Regions from separate parts of the Rhizobium sp. CIAT894 genome, predicted to be linked through region 2. Evidence: riboswitches for the same ligand, from Rfam matches in the RefSeq annotation. Region 2 holds a riboswitch; the other holds the start of a gene.
The links. A riboswitch is a leader RNA that binds a small molecule or an ion and turns the genes downstream of it on or off. The one in region 2 is predicted to bind FMN.
Positions count from the first base shown of each region.

Region 1: linked by a shared signal. The riboswitch ahead of RHEC894_RS07870 (DMT family transporter) and the one ahead of RHEC894_RS13750 (6,7-dimethyl-8-ribityllumazine synthase) in region 2 are both predicted to bind FMN.

Region 1 is NZ_CP020947.1:1,580,240-1,588,264, forward strand. Features, by position in the region: gene lon (endopeptidase La) at 1-1,167, shown strand, start outside; gene hupB (DNA-binding protein HupB) at 1,374-1,649, shown strand; FMN riboswitch at 1,790-1,944, shown strand; gene RHEC894_RS07870 (DMT family transporter) at 2,037-2,936, shown strand; gene RHEC894_RS07875 (esterase-like activity of phytase family protein) at 3,032-5,230, shown strand; gene RHEC894_RS07880 (aldo/keto reductase) at 5,668-6,654, opposite strand; gene RHEC894_RS07885 (cupin domain-containing protein) at 6,782-7,204, shown strand; gene RHEC894_RS07890 (class I SAM-dependent methyltransferase) at 7,311-7,916, opposite strand.
Region 2 is NZ_CP020947.1:2,759,251-2,767,275, forward strand. Features, by position in the region: gene RHEC894_RS13725 (helix-turn-helix domain-containing protein) at 1-32, opposite strand, end outside; gene RHEC894_RS13730 (adenylate/guanylate cyclase domain-containing protein) at 117-1,199, opposite strand; gene RHEC894_RS13735 (hypothetical protein) at 1,470-1,694, shown strand; gene RHEC894_RS13740 (hypothetical protein) at 1,776-2,096, opposite strand; gene RHEC894_RS13745 (SRPBCC family protein) at 2,283-2,729, opposite strand; FMN riboswitch at 2,997-3,139, shown strand; gene RHEC894_RS13750 (6,7-dimethyl-8-ribityllumazine synthase) at 3,220-3,654, shown strand; gene RHEC894_RS13755 (VOC family protein) at 3,797-4,486, shown strand; partial or broken gene RHEC894_RS13760 (DUF1194 domain-containing protein) at 4,631-5,406, opposite strand; gene RHEC894_RS13765 (LysR family transcriptional regulator) at 5,574-6,476, opposite strand; gene RHEC894_RS13770 (SDR family oxidoreductase) at 6,671-7,396, shown strand; gene RHEC894_RS13775 (RidA family protein) at 7,390-7,878, shown strand.

The sequences.
Region 1 (8,025 bases), 1.2 Mb from region 2:
TCCAACCCGCTCTTCCTGCTCGACGAGATCGACAAGCTCGGCCAGGATTATCGCGGCGACCCGTCTTCGGCCCTGCTCGAGGTCCTCGATCCGGCTCAGAATTCGACCTTCATGGACCACTATCTGGAAGTCGAATACGACCTGTCGGACGTGATGTTCATCACGACGGCGAATACGCTGAATATTCCGGCACCCCTGATGGACCGCATGGAAATCATCCGTATCGCCGGCTACACCGAAGACGAAAAGCGCGAGATCGCCAAGCGGCATCTGCTGCCGAAGGCCATCAAGGAACATGCGTTGCAGCCGGAAGAATTCTCGGTCAGTGACGACGCCCTGATGGCGATCAGCCAGCAGTACACTCGTGAGGCTGGTGTGCGCAGCTTCGAACGCGAATTGATGAAGCTCGCTCGCAAGGCGGTCACCGAGATCATCAAGGGCAAGACGAAGTCCGTTCACGTGACGGCCGCCAACATCTCCGACTATCTGGGCGTTCCGCGCTTCCGCCACGGCGAAGCCGAGGGCGAGGATCAGGTCGGCGTTGTCACCGGTCTTGCCTGGACGGAAGTCGGCGGCGAGCTGCTGACCATCGAAGGCGTGATGATGCCGGGCAAGGGCCGCATGACGGTCACCGGCAATCTGAAGGACGTTATGAAGGAATCGATCTCGGCAGCGGCCTCCTATGTCCGCTCGCGCGCTGTCGATTTCGGCATCGAGCCGCCGCGCTTCGATAAGAGCGACATCCACGTGCACGTGCCGGAAGGCGCGACGCCGAAGGATGGCCCCTCGGCCGGCGTCGCCATGGCGACCGCCATCGTCTCGATCATGACCGGCATCCCGGTCAACAGGCATGTGGCCATGACCGGTGAAATCACCCTTCGCGGCCGGGTGCTGCCGATCGGCGGTCTCAAGGAAAAGCTGCTCGCAGCGCTTCGCGGCGGCATCAAGAAGGTGCTGATTCCGGAAGAAAACGCCAAGGACCTGGCGGAGATTCCTGATAACGTGAAGAACAGCATGGAGATCATCCCGGTCTCCCGCATGGGCGAGGTGATCAAGCATGCGCTGATCCGGCGGCCGGAGCCGATCGAATGGGACGGCACGGTGGAAACGCCTGTCATCACTTCGGTCGAAGGCCTTGATGAGACAGGCGCAACCATAGCGCATTGAATGGCCCGGGCCACATTTATGCCCCATTGGAGCAAAACACGAAAAAAGGCTGGCGTTTTCGCCAGCCTTTTTTGTGAAAACGTCATGGAGGCGCTTGCTTTTCCTTGATTTGCAGGGCTTTTGGGTTCCCGGCGGGCCTGATGAAACCTATTCGGCGCCTAGCTTACTATTGAGTCGTTTCATACCATTTAGAAAGGGGTGGAAACATGAACAAGAATGAACTCGTGTCCGCAGTCGCCGAAAAGGCAGGACTGACGAAGTCTGACGCGGCTTCCGCTGTTGACGCGGTTTTTGACGTTGTCCAGGCTGAACTCAAGAACAAGGGCGACATCCGCCTCGCGGGTTTCGGCAGCTTCACCGTTTCTCATCGCGCCGCAACGAAGGGCCGCAACCCGTCGACGGGTGCTGAAGTCGACATTCCGGCTCGCAACGTGCCGAAGTTCACGCCCGGCAAGGGCCTGAAGGACGCCGTCAACGGCTGATTTAAGATTATCCGCCAGCCGTAAACGAGACCGGCTGTGCAGGATTTTTAGAGGGGTTCGGCTTGGCCGGACCCCTTTTTGATTCGGGCTCGCTTTGTTTTGGCAGGTCTTGCCGTCGCGCCGGCTTTGATCTACGAGATTTCTGTTCTCAGGGCGGGGTGAAACTCCCCACCGGCGGTAGAGGGTCTCGGCCCAAGCCCGCGAGCGCCTGCTTCCGCGCCCATGCGGGGGAAGGGTCAGCAGATCCGGTGCGATTCCGGAGCCGACGGTATAGTCCGGATGGAAGAGAATGAGCGTCGGCTGTGCGAAGGGCAGGGGATACCTGTCTCGCCCGTTCGGGGCTCATGCGTCCTGATTTATGTTGGTCCTGTAGTTTGGATGAAAGACATGAATCAGACTTCCCTTGCCGTCGAGCCGTCCCGCGCCCTCGTCGGTGCCTTTTGGATGGTCCTTGCCGGCATCGCCTTTTCGCTTCTCAACGTCGTCATCCAATGGCTGACGATGAAGCTTGGCTTTCCCTCGGCCTCGGCAGCCTTCTGGCAATATGGCTTCGCCTTCGCCTTTTCGTTGCCGTTCCTTCGCAGGCTCGGGCTTGCGGCGATGCGGACGCATTATCCCTGGCGCCACCTCGCGCGCGTCGCCCTTGCCGCACTCGGCGTCGAGGCCTGGGTTGCCGGTCTTGCCGCGGTGCCGATCTGGCAGGCGATCGCACTGGTGATGACCTCGCCTTTCTTCATCATTCTCGGCGCCCGGCTTTTCCTTGGTGAGCGCGTCGGCCCGGCCCGCTGGGCGGCGACCGCAGTCGGTTTCACCGGCGCGATGATCATCCTGCAGCCATGGTCGGACGGCTTTGGCTGGGCCGCACTCCTGCCGGTGCTCTCGGCGCTGCTCTGGGGCGCCTCGTCGCTGATCACCAAGAGCCTGACGGGCATCGAACGGCCGGAAACGATCACCGTCTGGCTGCTCGTTCTGCTGACGCCGATAAACGGCGGTCTGGCGCTTGCGGCAGGCTTTGCCGTGCCGACGGGTGCAACCCTTGCCCTGTTCCTGCTGGCGGGGCTGTTGACCGCCGCAGCGCAGTATTTCCTCACACTTGCCTATGCCGCAGCGGATGCCGCCTACGTCCAGCCTTTCGATGACCTGAAGCTGCCGCTGAATGTGCTGGCCGGCTGGCTGTTCTTCGGTTATGCGCCGGCGGGTTACCTCTGGCTGGGTGCGGCCCTCATCCTTTCCGCCTCACTCTTCATCATGCGAAACGAGATGCGCCGGGAGCGAAAACCCGCCTGAGGTGATCCGCTGCAAAATGTCGCAGCTGTCATGCCTCTGTCACGCCGCTCCCGCAGAAAACTCATGTTTCGAATGTTCGACACATGGGGGATTTCATGACGATTTCATCGCGCAAAGCAGTGCTCGCTGCAGTGCTTCTCGCATCCGTTGCCTTTCCGGCCGCGGCCGAACCGGTCTTCAACCGGATCGCCTCTTTCCCGGTCGCGGAGAACCTGCCTGCGGACAAGGACAAGCTTTCGGCGACGTCGGCCGAAATCATCACCGCGACCGACGACGGCAACACGCTGATCTATAGCGACAGCCCGCTCGGCGCGATCGGCTTCATCGACATTACCGACGCCAAGGCGCCGAAATCAGGCGGCGCGCTGATGATGGACGGCGAACCGACCTCGATCACCTCGAGCGCCGGCAAGGCGCTGGTTGCCGTCAACACCTCCGAAAGCAAGGCGAAGCCCTCGGGCCGCCTTTCGATCGTCGACGTGGCGAAGAAGACGATCGAAAACAGCTGCGATCTCGGCGGCCAGCCGGATTCGATCGCGCTCAACAAGGACAAGACGCTCGGCGCCATTGCGATCGAAAACGAGCGCGACGAAGAGGTCAACGACGGCAAGATCCCGCAGATGCCGGCCGGCGATCTGGTCGTCTTCCAGCTGAAGAACGGCACTGTGGATTGCGGCACCATCAAGCACGTGGCGTTGACCGGTCTCGCCGGCGTCGCCCCTGAGGATCCGGAGCCGGAATTCGTCGCCTTCAACGGCCTGAACGAGATTGCGCTGACGCTGCAGGAAAACAACGAGATCGTCATCATCGACGCCAATACGGCTCAGGTGAAAACACATTTCTCCGCCGGCAGCGTCGATCTCACCGGCATCGACACCAAGCGGGACGGTGCCTTGAAATTCACCGGCGAATTGAAGGGCGTGTCGCGCGAGCCCGACGCCGTGAAATGGCTGGACGACAACCGCCTCGTCGTCGCCAATGAAGGCGACTATCAGGGTGGCTCGCGCGGTTTCACCATCTTCGACAAGACGGGCAAGCTTCTCTACGAATCGGGTGCATCCTTCGAACGCGCGGTCGCCCATATCGGCCACTATCCGGAAAGCCGTTCGGGATCGAAGGGCGTCGAGCCGGAAGGCCTCGAAGCCGCCAGGTTTGGCGACGACCAATATTTCTTTCTGCTCGCCGAGCGTGCCTCGGTCGTCGGCGTCTATAGGGATACCGGCGCCGATCCCGAACTCGTGCAGCTTCTGCCATCGGGGATTTCGCCGGAAGGCGGGATCGCCATTCCTGCACGCAATCTCTTCGCCACAGCCAACGAACTCGACCTCGGCAAGGACGGTGGCGCTCGCTCGCATGTCATGATTTATGAGCGTGGGGAGGGTGAAAAGGCTTATCCGCAGATTGTCTCCGCCGACAAGGACGGCAATCCGATCGGCTTTGCAGCTCTTTCGGGCCTTGCCGCCGTTCCGGGCAAGCCGGGCATGCTCTACGCCGTCAGCGACAGCGTTCTCGGCTCGCAGCCGACGATCTATACGATCGATGCCAGCAAGAAGCCGGCTGTCATCACCGACGCTCTCGTCGTCAAGCGTGACGGCGCCCCGGCCCAGAAGCTCGACATCGAAGGCATCGCTGTTGCCGCCGACGGCTCCTTCTGGCTCGCCTCGGAAGGCTACAGCGAGCGTCTCGTCCCGCACGCTCTCTACAACGTCAACGCCAAGGGCGACATCAAGGCCGAGATCGCCCTGCCGAAAGAGCTTGCCGCCAACGAAATCCGCTTCGGTTTCGAAGGCGTGACCATTATCGGCACCGGCGACGACGCGACACTCTGGATGGCGGTCCAGCGCGAGTGGGCTGATGATGAGAAGGGCTTCGTCAAGCTCGTCTCCTACAATCCGAAGAAGAAGGAATGGGGCGCAGTGCGCTATCCGCTCGACAAGACGGAAAGCGGCTGGGTCGGCCTGTCGGAGATTTCGGCTCATGGCGACAGCGTCTACATCATCGAACGCGACAACCTCGTCGGCGATGCCGCCAAGCTGAAAAAGCTCTATAAGGTGGCGATCTCGGAACTGAAACCCGCCAAGCTCGGCGGTGAACTGCCGGTGGTCAAGAAGACCGAAGCCCACGACTTCCTCGGCGAACTGAAGAGCGTGACGAACGGCTATGTGCTCGACAAGCTCGAAGGCTTTTCCTTCGACGCCTCAGGCAAACCCTACGCCGTCACCGACAACGACGGCGTCAGCGATTCCTCCGGCGAGACTCTGTTCTTCCCGGTTGATCTGACTGCTACGAACTGAGTTGCGATAGAGAGATAAAGGAGGCCGGGCCAAAGCCCGGCCTCGCTTTTTTGAGGCGGAGGATCCGTAGGGCGTCCGCATTCGAAAGCGAAGGGCGAGGGCATCCGACTGAAGAACATTTGCAAGCAGAGTGCTTTGGCATGGATGCTCGGATCAAGTCCGAGCATGACGGAGATTGGGAGGACGCGACTGGCAGGAGGCGTGATGTTTGTACAATTTCAACAGCATGCGGATGCAGTGAGGTCGGAGTTTGGCATAGGCGCCTCCCCACCCTCCGTCATCCTCGGCCTTGAGCCGAGGATCCATGCCGCGGCCTCTCACGCGTGCGGGTGAATGCTGGGCTCAAGGCCGCGGATGGAGGAGGAGAGGGTTGAGACCTTTAACAAGTGCGAGTCATCGACGCTTCCCACAGCCCTCAAAAACAAGCAGCTCCAGCCTTACCAGCGCTGATGCACATGCGGCGCGATCAGCCGCTCGTAGATCTCGCGCGTTGCCGCCATGACATCGGCCGACAGCGGCGCAAGGTCGGCGGCGGCAGCGTTGGTTCTCGCCTGCTCGCCATTGCGGGCGCCGGGGATGACGACGGTTACGGCTTCAGCCATCAGGATCCAGCGCAGTGCAAAGGCCGCCATCGTGGCGCCGGCAGGCACTAGCCTGCGCACCTCTTCCACCGCCTGCAGGCCGACCTCGAAAGGCACGCCGGCAAAGGTCTCGCCGACATCGAAGGCTTCGCCGTGGCGGTTGAAATTCCGGTGGTCGTCGCTGGCGAAGTGGGTATCGCGGGTGATTTTGCCGGAGAGAAGGCCGCTTGCCAGCGGCACGCGGGCGATGATCGCCACGTTCCTGCGGCGTGCTTCGGCGAAGAACAGGTGGTCGGGGCGCTGGCGGAAGATATTATAGATGATCTGGATGCTGACGACGCCGGGATATTCGATCGCCTTCAGCCCATCCTCGACCTTTTCGACGCTGACGCCGTAGCCCTTGATCTTGCCGGCCTGCTGCAGCGCATCGAGAGCCTCGAAGACTTCGGGCTGGTAAAGCACGTCGCGCGGCGGGCAGTGCAGTTGCACGAGGTCGAGGCTGTCGACGGCAAGATTTGTCAGGCTGCGGTCGATGAAGCCTTCGAGATTGGCCTTGCTGTAGCCTTCCGCCACATGCGGATTGAGGCGGCGGCCCGCCTTGGTGGCAACCATCGGGCGGGCCCCGCCACGCGTCTTCAAGACGTCTGCGATGATCTTTTCCGAGCGGCCGTCGCCATAGACGTCAGCGGTATCGATGAAGGTCATGCCGGCATCGAGCGCGGCATTCAGCGCCGCGCGTCCATCCGCCTCGCTGATATCGCCCCAGGAACCGCCGATCTGCCAGGCTCCGAAGCCGACATTGGTGACGGTAAACGGCATGCGGCCGAAAGCATGGTGTTTCATGAAAAAAATCCTTCGTAAGTGATGAAAGATATTGGCCTATCAGCCGGGCGATCATGCGGCAATTGCAGATCCGGTCTTGATTGGTCGCCTCGATGAAATATCGTCGGCTTACAAGGCTTCAACCGCAATGAATGGAAAAGGAAAGATCATGGAGATCAAATCCGCAGGCTCCAGCCCCTCGATGAAGCCACCGGCCGACTATTTCACCGGCGCCGTCCGCCAGGATCCGCTGATGGAGGCGCCCGAGCCGGCCCGGATGAGAGCAACCTCCGTCACCTTCGAGCCCGGCGCCCGCACGGCCTGGCACACACATCCGCTCGGCCAGACGCTGATCGTCACGTCAGGCAGGGGCCTCGCCCAAAGCTGGGGCAGTGAGATCCACGAAATCCGCGCCGGCGACACGGTCTGGTTCGCGCCGGGCGAAAAACATTGGCATGGTGCTGCCCCGGACACGGCCTTGACGCACATCGCCATTCACGAGGCGCTGGACGGCAGGCATGTCGACTGGATGGAGCAGGTCAGCGACGCGCAATATTCCGGGAGGGCCTAAGCATGTCTCGCAAAAGTGTGCAGCGGTTTTTGCGATAAAGATATGCGCAAAAAAACCAAAGCGCGGGCCGAGCGAATCTGAAAGATCGCGCCGCGCTTTAGGCGAATCAAAGCCGCTTCAGGCAATAGGAAAAATGCGCATGTGATTCGACCGTCAGGAATTCGAATTGCCAGCCGTAATCCTTGCAGAATTTGGTGACCGCCTCGACGACGCCATAGACGATCGGCTTGACCGTATTGCCGGTGCAGAAATCATGCCCGGCAATGCGCCCCGTCCGCTTCACCTTCTTTTCGCAGAGCAGCAATTCCTGCCAGGTGAGTTCGAAGGAATGGTCGGTGTCGATATAGGCCCAGTCGAGGAAATCGTCCTCGAATTCGGCGAGCTTCTCCAGCGATGTGCCTTGCATCAGATGCAGCCGGCCCGCTTCGATCTCGGCCGCGAATTTCGTGTGGACCGCGTCAAGCCCGGAGCTGTAGCGATCCATCGACCAGGGATCGATGAGGTAGAGCTGCGCCGGGCGGTTCTTTTCCAGGATCTCCGCCGTATATTCGCCGAAGGCCGCGCCGACCTCGACGCCGATACCGCCGTTCGGGATGCGGTAGAGCAACTCGCCGCGATCCGGCAGCAGGCGGGCGTTTTCCATATGATGGGCGCTGAGCGGGGTGCGCGGCATGCTCGCCCGAAGCGCCCGCCTGTCTTCACGTGTTTTCATCTCTGATCTCGGGATTGCGGGCTGCTGGCGGCCCTGATGCGATATGACGGGAACGTAGGAGCAGTCGCGGCCGATGACAACCACATGACAGGAATTTGCTTCTTTCGAA
Region 2 (8,025 bases):
ACGGCGGCAGACTGGGAGCCTGATGTTTTCATGCCTCAAGCTTACTATTGCAAGGATATCTTTGCAAAGATTTCTTTGCATAAATGAGAACACTCCTGGCGCGGCCCGGCTCGCGTTCAGGCCTCCGGCAAAGTGAACACCGCGCAAGGGTCGGCGATGCCGCGCAAGCTGTGTTCCCCGAGCGGCGTCAGCATCGTCTTGGTATTTGCGGCCACAGCACCCGAGATCAGCACGCTTCGGCCGAGCGGCTTGCAGAGCCCTTCCAGGCGGCTGACCAGATTGACGGCGGGGCCGATGGCGGTAAAGTCCAGCCGGTCGGCTGCGCCAATATTGCCCCACAGGATCTCGCCGAAATGCAGGGCCGCGCCGAAGGGCAGCGGCGCCAGCCCCTGCGCCTGGCGCACGTGGTCGAGATGGACCATGCCGGCGCGGCTGGCGGCGACGGCCCGGAGCGCCGCGTCGCAGGCATTGCGGTCTCCTTGCATCTGGCCGGAAGCGCCGGTGACGGGAAAGATCGCCAATACACCGTCACCGATGAATTTCAGCACCTCGCCGCCGAAAGCGTGTACGGCGCCGGCGACGCGATCGAACCAGGCGTCGAGCGTCGCAATCATCGCATGCGGCTCCGTCACTTGGGAAAGCGCGGTGAAATCGCGCAGATCCGCGCAGAGAAGAGCGGCGCGAATAGTCTCGCCAGTGCCGCGGGCAAGCGCTCCGGCCTGCACCCGGGCCGCACTGCGCCGGCCGAGATACGCTTCGAGCAATGCCGCCCGCGCCTCGCGCGCCGCAAGGGCTGCGAGCGGCGCCGCGGCAAAACGCGCGACGTCCCGCAGCCGGGCGGCGTTATCGGGAGCGAAAGCGCCGGCGCCAATGCCCGCCCAGCCGAGCATCAGCGCATCCTGAGAAGGCCCGATCCTCTCCTCCCACACCGGCCCGAGCCCGGCCAGCCAGTCACGCCCGGCATCGACGGGCGGTGCGGCGGCAAAAGCCAGCGCCTCGATGACACCCCCGGTCTCGGCCCGCCACAGCCAGGTGCGCCGCGCAATGATCGGATGCGGCACCGCAAGCGTCAGCGCCCCGCCGGCAAGCGGCAGGCCATCGGAAAGCAGCCGGCGCCCGAGCTCGGCCAGAAACGGTTCGGGACCGGGCGAAGCAGCCGCCTCGTCGACCAGCCAGGCAAGGGAGGAAGGCAGATCCATGCCCTAACATCGCATCAGCCCCGGGTGTGGGCAACCCCGGAGCATCCGCGCGCGGATGCTCCGCAGCCCGGCAGGACATCCCCGGATGTCCGGGAGGGCCTCCTCTCGGCTCTTGCACCCCTAGCCTCCACACAACCCTGTCAACCCCACTGCCAGACAAGCCTGTGGAAAACCGTTCACCACAGTGGAAAACAACGAAAAAACACTTTAAAATTGCGCATCTTTGATTCCATTATGCGCCAGCTTGTCATCTGCGATTGAGGGGTTGCGATGGGCACGACATTTTGGCCGAAAGATCCGCTTGACGGGAATGACATGACGCTGCTGACGTCGATCCTTCGGCGATGGTGCGCGCGCTATGAGATCGACTTCACCGCGGAGGAGAGCAAGCGCAAGGCGAAAGAGCTCGTCGAATGGTTCGAGTTCGGCGTCAAGGATCCCATCGAGCTCGAAGAGCTGATCGACGGCAAACACTGGCTCGTCAGCACGATCTGACTGCGGGAAAACTGCGAACTCTCATGAGAAAGGCCGGCGAAATATGGCGCCGGCCTCATCGATTCATATCTGGTCGAGACCTCAATCGTCCCAGCGACGGTCATCACGCCAGCGGCGGTCGCGGTCCCAGCGCCGCTCATGGCGCCAGCGCGGGCCGTCCCAATCCCCATGGCGCCGCTCCCAGCCCCAGCGGGGCGGACCACCGTAAAAAGCCACCGGCGGCGGGCGTCGCCAATTGCGCCGGCATTCGCCCCAGCGCGTCAGATGCCAGCCGCGGCCGCAGGCGTAGTCGACCTTGGTGATATTGCTCTCGACTTTGATCGTCGCGCTCGGCATCGCCTGCGCCGTACCGATCGAAAGGCTGCCAGCAAGCAAGGCAGCCGCGATAGAAAGTGCCTTCATAACGAACTCCAATTCAATCCAGCCGTGACCACCCTAGGGCTGCCAAATTGAACTGGGGATGAACTGCGCGTTCATGTTTGAGGATGAAAAACAGCGCTTCCGGCCGGCCGACGCAATGCCGCCAGGCCGTCTTTTTCAGTGGGTGGCAGGCGCTTGCGGGCGCGGTGGCGCCCTTGGGAAAACCGTTCATTTCCTGCCGGAAAAAACATCGGGACCCGGGTCGCGCCCGGCTGCAACCGTAGTGAGCCGGCCGAGGTAATGCGTCCAGCCTTCCTCATGGCCGGCGCATTGTTCGGCGCTCGGCAGGCCGCTATGGGTGAGCTTCAGCAGCGTTCCATCGGGCTGCTCGATCAGGTCGATCTCGACCAGGCTCGAGCCCGGCGGCACCACGTCGCTGCCATCCCAGCCGAAGCTGTAGGCAAGGCGATGAACCGGCACCACTTCGCGAAACGAGCCGCGCGCAAAGCGAGCGCCGGTGACGTTGACGAGATAGAGCCCGCCGGGCTGCGGCTCGACCTGAGCTTCCGTTCCCATCCAGCGCAGAATCTTTTCCGGGTCGGTCATCAGCGCAAACACGGCCGCCGGCGGTGCTGCGATATGCGCTTCGCGGTGAACGACGAAAGCTTCTGGCATCATGATCTCCCATGGTTGCTGCCCTACCTCAATGAGGCGGAGCGGCATGCTGTTTCGACATGGATGTCCTCAGCAGGATCATGTAGGCGGATGCGCGCACTCAGCAAGGGCGATGGGGCACGCATCCATCCGTCGCCCACGCACCCGCCTTGTCCTTCGAGGCCCCTGCGGGGCACCACAGGATGAGGCTCTCTTGGGGTTGCAACCCGCACCCATTCCAAAACCATCTTCCCCTATTGCCAGCCGGCCGCCTTGCCCCTATTGTCGCGCCGTTCTCAGGGCGGGGTGAAAGTCCCTACCGGCGGTATGCAGTTTCGATTGCGAGCCCGCGAGCGCCTTCTTCGGAAGGGTCAGCAGATCAGGTGAGATGCCTGAGCCGACGGTCATAGTCCGGATGAAAGAGAACGTGCGTTGCTGCTGCGCCTCCGGGCCGGCTGCGGATGCTCGTGATCGCCTTGGGTGACGTGTCTGTACGCCAAAGGAGATGACTATGACACCCACCCGTTATGCCTTCGTCAAAGCCGGCTGGCACGCCGATATCGTCGACCGTGCGCTCGAAGGTTTTCAACAGCTTGTTCCCGCCGAACAGATCGACGTGTTCGATGTTCCCGGCGCCTTCGAAATGCCGCTTCTGTCGCGCGATCTTGCCGCAAGCGGGCGCTATGCGGCCGTCATCGCCGCCGCCTTCGTCGTCGATGGCGGGATCTACCGCCACGAATTCGTCGCCCAGGCCGTGGTCGATGGCCTGATGCGCGCCGGCATGGATACCGGTGTGCCGGTGCTGTCGGTCTCTCTGACGCCGCATCATTACCAGGAAACCGAGCATCACACGCAGATCTACCGCGCCCATTTCGTCGAGAAGGGCCGCGAGGCGGCGCGCGCCGCTCTGATTATCGGCAAGACACGCGCCGCTCTTGCGGCATAGAGTCTGCGCAATTGACGGCGGGATCGGCCCGCCGTCTTCTCCCAACAGAAGAATTGATTCGACGCCCCGCCTGCGCTGTGGTCCACTCGACCCCGACATGTATCGCCATTCTTAATGCGTCCAAACCTCAAGGGAGCTGAAGATGAGCAATGCAATGCACAGTGAAACCCCCGCCGAATCCGTGAGAATGCGACCGGTCGACACCAAGCTCGAAGTGGTCGTCATCCCCGTCTCCGACGTCGACCGCGCCAAACGTTTCTACGACGGTCTGGGCTGGAGGCTCGATGCCGATTTCGCCAACGATGCCGATTTCCGGGTGATCCAGTTTACTCCGCCGGGCTCCGGCTGCGCTATCATCTTCGGCAAGAACGTCACCGCCGCCGCTCCCGGCTCCGCGCAAGGGCTCTACCTCATCGTCTCCGACATCGAGACCGCCAGGCGCGATCTTATCGCCCGCGGCGTCGAGGTGAGCGAGGTCTTCCATGACGCATCGGGCGTCTATGCCGGCAAGGACGAGCCCTATCTCTTCGGGCGCCTGCGCATTGCCGGCCGCGACCCCGAACACCGCAGCTACCGCTCCTTCGCCTCCTTCAAGGATCCCGACGGGAATGGCTGGCTGTTCCAGGAAGTCACCGCCCGCCTGCCTGGCCGCATCGACGCCGACGAAACGGCCTTCTCGACCTCGAACGACCTTGCCGCCGCACTGCGCCGCGCCGCCCAGGCTCACGGCGAACACGAGAAACGAAACGGCGGCAAATATGACGAGAACTGGCCGGACTGGTATGCCGAATACATGGTTAGCGAACAGGCCGGCAAGCAGCTGCCGTTGTAGGTGGCGGCAGGCGCCGGGAGCACCCGCCTCGCCCTTCGAGGCCCCTTGCGGGGCGAGGCTTCTTTCCTTACCGGCAGGCCAGAGGGGGTGCCACACGGCACGCCCGCTCCTCTCTCATCCCAAGACGCGCCCTTGGCCCGCATCTCACCGGTAGAACATATCCCGCCACTGCTTCTCGCCGATCAGGCATCCGTCAGCGGCCCGGCGCCGGCGACCCTCTCCATCGTCGGCGGCGGGGACAGACCGCTGATCTCCAGCACCAGCTTGCGGCGCACGGCGATGGCAAAATCCTCGATCTTGTGGACCGGCAGCACGAAGGCGCCGGGGCCGCCGATGACGCAATCGGCGTAATATTTGTCGAGCCCGCCGGGCGCATCGGAAGGGCGCAGCATGATGGCCAGCCCATTGATGATCATGCCTGACGCCACCGCCTTGTCGCGGACAGGCGCGACGGCGTCGCCCGAGTTGTTCGGGCCGTCGCCGGAAACACCGATCACCTCGCGCCTGCCCTGGAAGGGACCTGTGGCAATCATACTGGCGCCCTGGTCGATGGCGGTCGAGATCGAGGTTCGCCGCTGGGTGCCGATCGGCCGGGCGTCGAGTTTGTCGGCAAAGGCGATCGCATCCGCTTCGGTCTCGATCACCTGCCAGTCGATCACCGATTCCTGGACGACATAGCCTGCCCATTCGAAATAGCTGATGGCGATGCGGCCGGTGAGCCCGTTCTTCACCGCATCGATGAATTCCTTGTGCTTGAGTGCTTCGACATAACCCTCGCGCTGAATGCCGATCTCCTCGACATCCATCGACCGCGAGGTGTCGACGGCAAGCACCAGCGTGACGTCGACTTCGTTGCCGCCGGCACCTGCTGCCGGTACGAGGCTGGAAAGACCCATGAGCACCGCAAGCGTCGTCAGCATCGGCAATCCAATCCCTGCGCCATTCAAGCCAGCAAACTTTAGCACAGCTTGGCCGAGGCAGGGCGCCCGCCCCTCTGCGCGGCTTCAATTTTTGGTGATGGCGGGAGCGTCCGTCCTTCCCGGCCCTTGCGGGATCAGGTGAGCCTCGATTGCGGCGCCGCGTGGCCTCAATGCAGGGGAAGCCACAATGGCGTCTTCCACGCCTTCAGTGCCTCGAGGAAGACCTGCAATCTGGATGGCAGGAAACGGCGTGTCGGATAGACGGCATGCACGAAAATTTCCTCCGACGACCAATCCGGCAGCAGACGGACGAGTTCGCCTCTTCTGATCCGCTCATCGCAATAGGTGGAAGGCAAGAGTCCGATGCCGTGCCCGCGATAAGTGAAAGCGCTTACCGCATCGAAATCCCGGCTCGAGACCGAGCCCGATACGTGCAGGCGAACCGATCTTCGTCCGCTCACCAGATGCCATTCCGCCTCACCATTGCGGCCATTCAGCAGAACGCACTGATGCTCCTTCAGGTCTTCAGGCTTTAACGGGAGCACCTTGCCCGTCAGATAGTCCGGTGTGGCGACCAGATAGCGCACGCTCTTGCCGAGCCGCTGCGCGACGATTGTGGAATCCTTGAGCTCGCCGAAGCGGATGCCGAGATCGATATTCTCCCCGATCAGATCGAGGAATAGATTGGTAACGAAGAGATCGACCTCAATCTTCGGATAGGCCTTGAGGAAGGTCGACAGAAATTCGTAGAAGACCTCCTGCCCGAAAATGACGGGCACGGAGATCTTCAGCAGACCTTCCGGTTTTCTCTGTGTTTCGGTGAGCACTTGCTCGGCGTCGAGGAGATGGGCGAGCGGCTCGTTGCATCTGTTGTAATAGGCGCGGCCCTGCTCCGTCAGGCTCAGTTTGCGGGTCGTCCGCTGCAGCAGCGTCACGCCGAGCTGCTCTTCCAGCGAGGTCACCTTCCGGCTGACGGTCGAGACCGGCATGCCGAGGGAATGAGCAGCGCGGCTGAAGCTGCCGTACTGCGCCACCTTCACGAAAACAGCGATATCGTTGAGATCGGCCATGGCTGATTTTTGCATGGGTGCAAAAGAGAATCCAGATATTTCCATCTAATCGATGAATTGAGTTTTCGCCATATTTATCATGCGAAAACAACCACAACCCGATGGCGGCGCATCGCAGCAGCCCCATCTCGAGCGGCCGGGCCTTTTGCACATGCGAGGCTCACGCCGCCCGAACCAATCTTTTGGAGATCAACATGAGTACGGCAAAAACAGTCATCATCACGGGCGCCTCCCAGGGTATCGGAGCCGGGATCGTCAACGCCTTCATCGAGCGCGGCTACAATGTCGTCGCCACCTCACGCCAGGTCAGTGCCTCGGATGCCTTCAAGGCTTCCGATCGGCTGGTGCTCGTCGACGGCGATATCGGCGATGCCGAAACCGCAGCGCGGGTGGCAAAAACCGCGATCGACCGGTTCGGCTCGATCGACGGCCTCGTCAACAATGCCGGTATCTTCCTGGCCAAGCCGTTCATCGACTTCACGATGGCCGACTTCCGGACATTGTCCTCTACCAATCTCGAAGGCTTCATCCACCTGACCCAACTGGTCGTCGGGCAGATGCTCACACAGAAAATCGGCGGCAGCGTCGTCAGCATCACCACGCCATTGACCGATCATCCGATCGCCGGCTTCTCCGCCTCGGTGTCGATGATGACGAAAGGCGGCATCAACGCCATCTCCAAGAACCTGGCGATGGAATATGCCAGCGAGAGAATTCGCTTCAATATCGTCGCGCCCGGTGTGGTGGACACGCCGCTGCATAAGGACAATCCGAAGGATTTCCTGAGCACGCTGTCACCGATGGCAGGCATTTCCAACGTCGAGGAGATCGTCGACGCAGTCGTCTTTCTTACCGAAGCGCCGCGCGTAACCGGGGAGGTGCTGCACGTCGATGGCGGCGCACATCTGGGCAAATGGTAAACCATCAGAAAGCGTTGGCAGCCGGCGCAGAACGACGGCTGCAGGAACTCGGCATCCCTCTTCCCCCGCCGCCGACACCCTTCGGGGCCTATGTCGAGGCCCTTAGGACCGGCAATCTGGTCTTCTTCAGCGGCATGCTGCCGGTCGTCGGCCATGAGCCACGCCATATCGGCCGCGTCGGTGGCGCGCTGACACCGGAAGATGGCAGGAAGGCGGCGGAAACCGCGACGCTCAGCGCGCTTGCGGCCGCCAGGGAGTATCTCGGCTCGCTGGACCGGGTCGTCAGGGTCGTCAAGCTCGGTGTCTATATCGCCACCGAAGGCGATTTCCGCGACCATCCGAGGGTCGCGGACGGAGCATCGGAAATGCTGCTTCAAATCTTCGGTGAAGAAAAGCTCTCAGGCCGCGTCGTGCTCGGCGTCGCCAGCCTTCCCCTCGGCGTGCCGATCGAGCTTGAGCTTGTTCTCGAGGTCGAGGATTGAAAACAGCCCGCGGCAACGATAATTGGCCGGGCATTCTTAGACATGCCCGGCGACACCGCTCCCGCCTCGTCCTTCGAGGTTTCAGCCTCTGGCCATCTGCCTGCGTCCAAGTTGAACATGACAATCAGTTCTCTTGGAAAACCAACC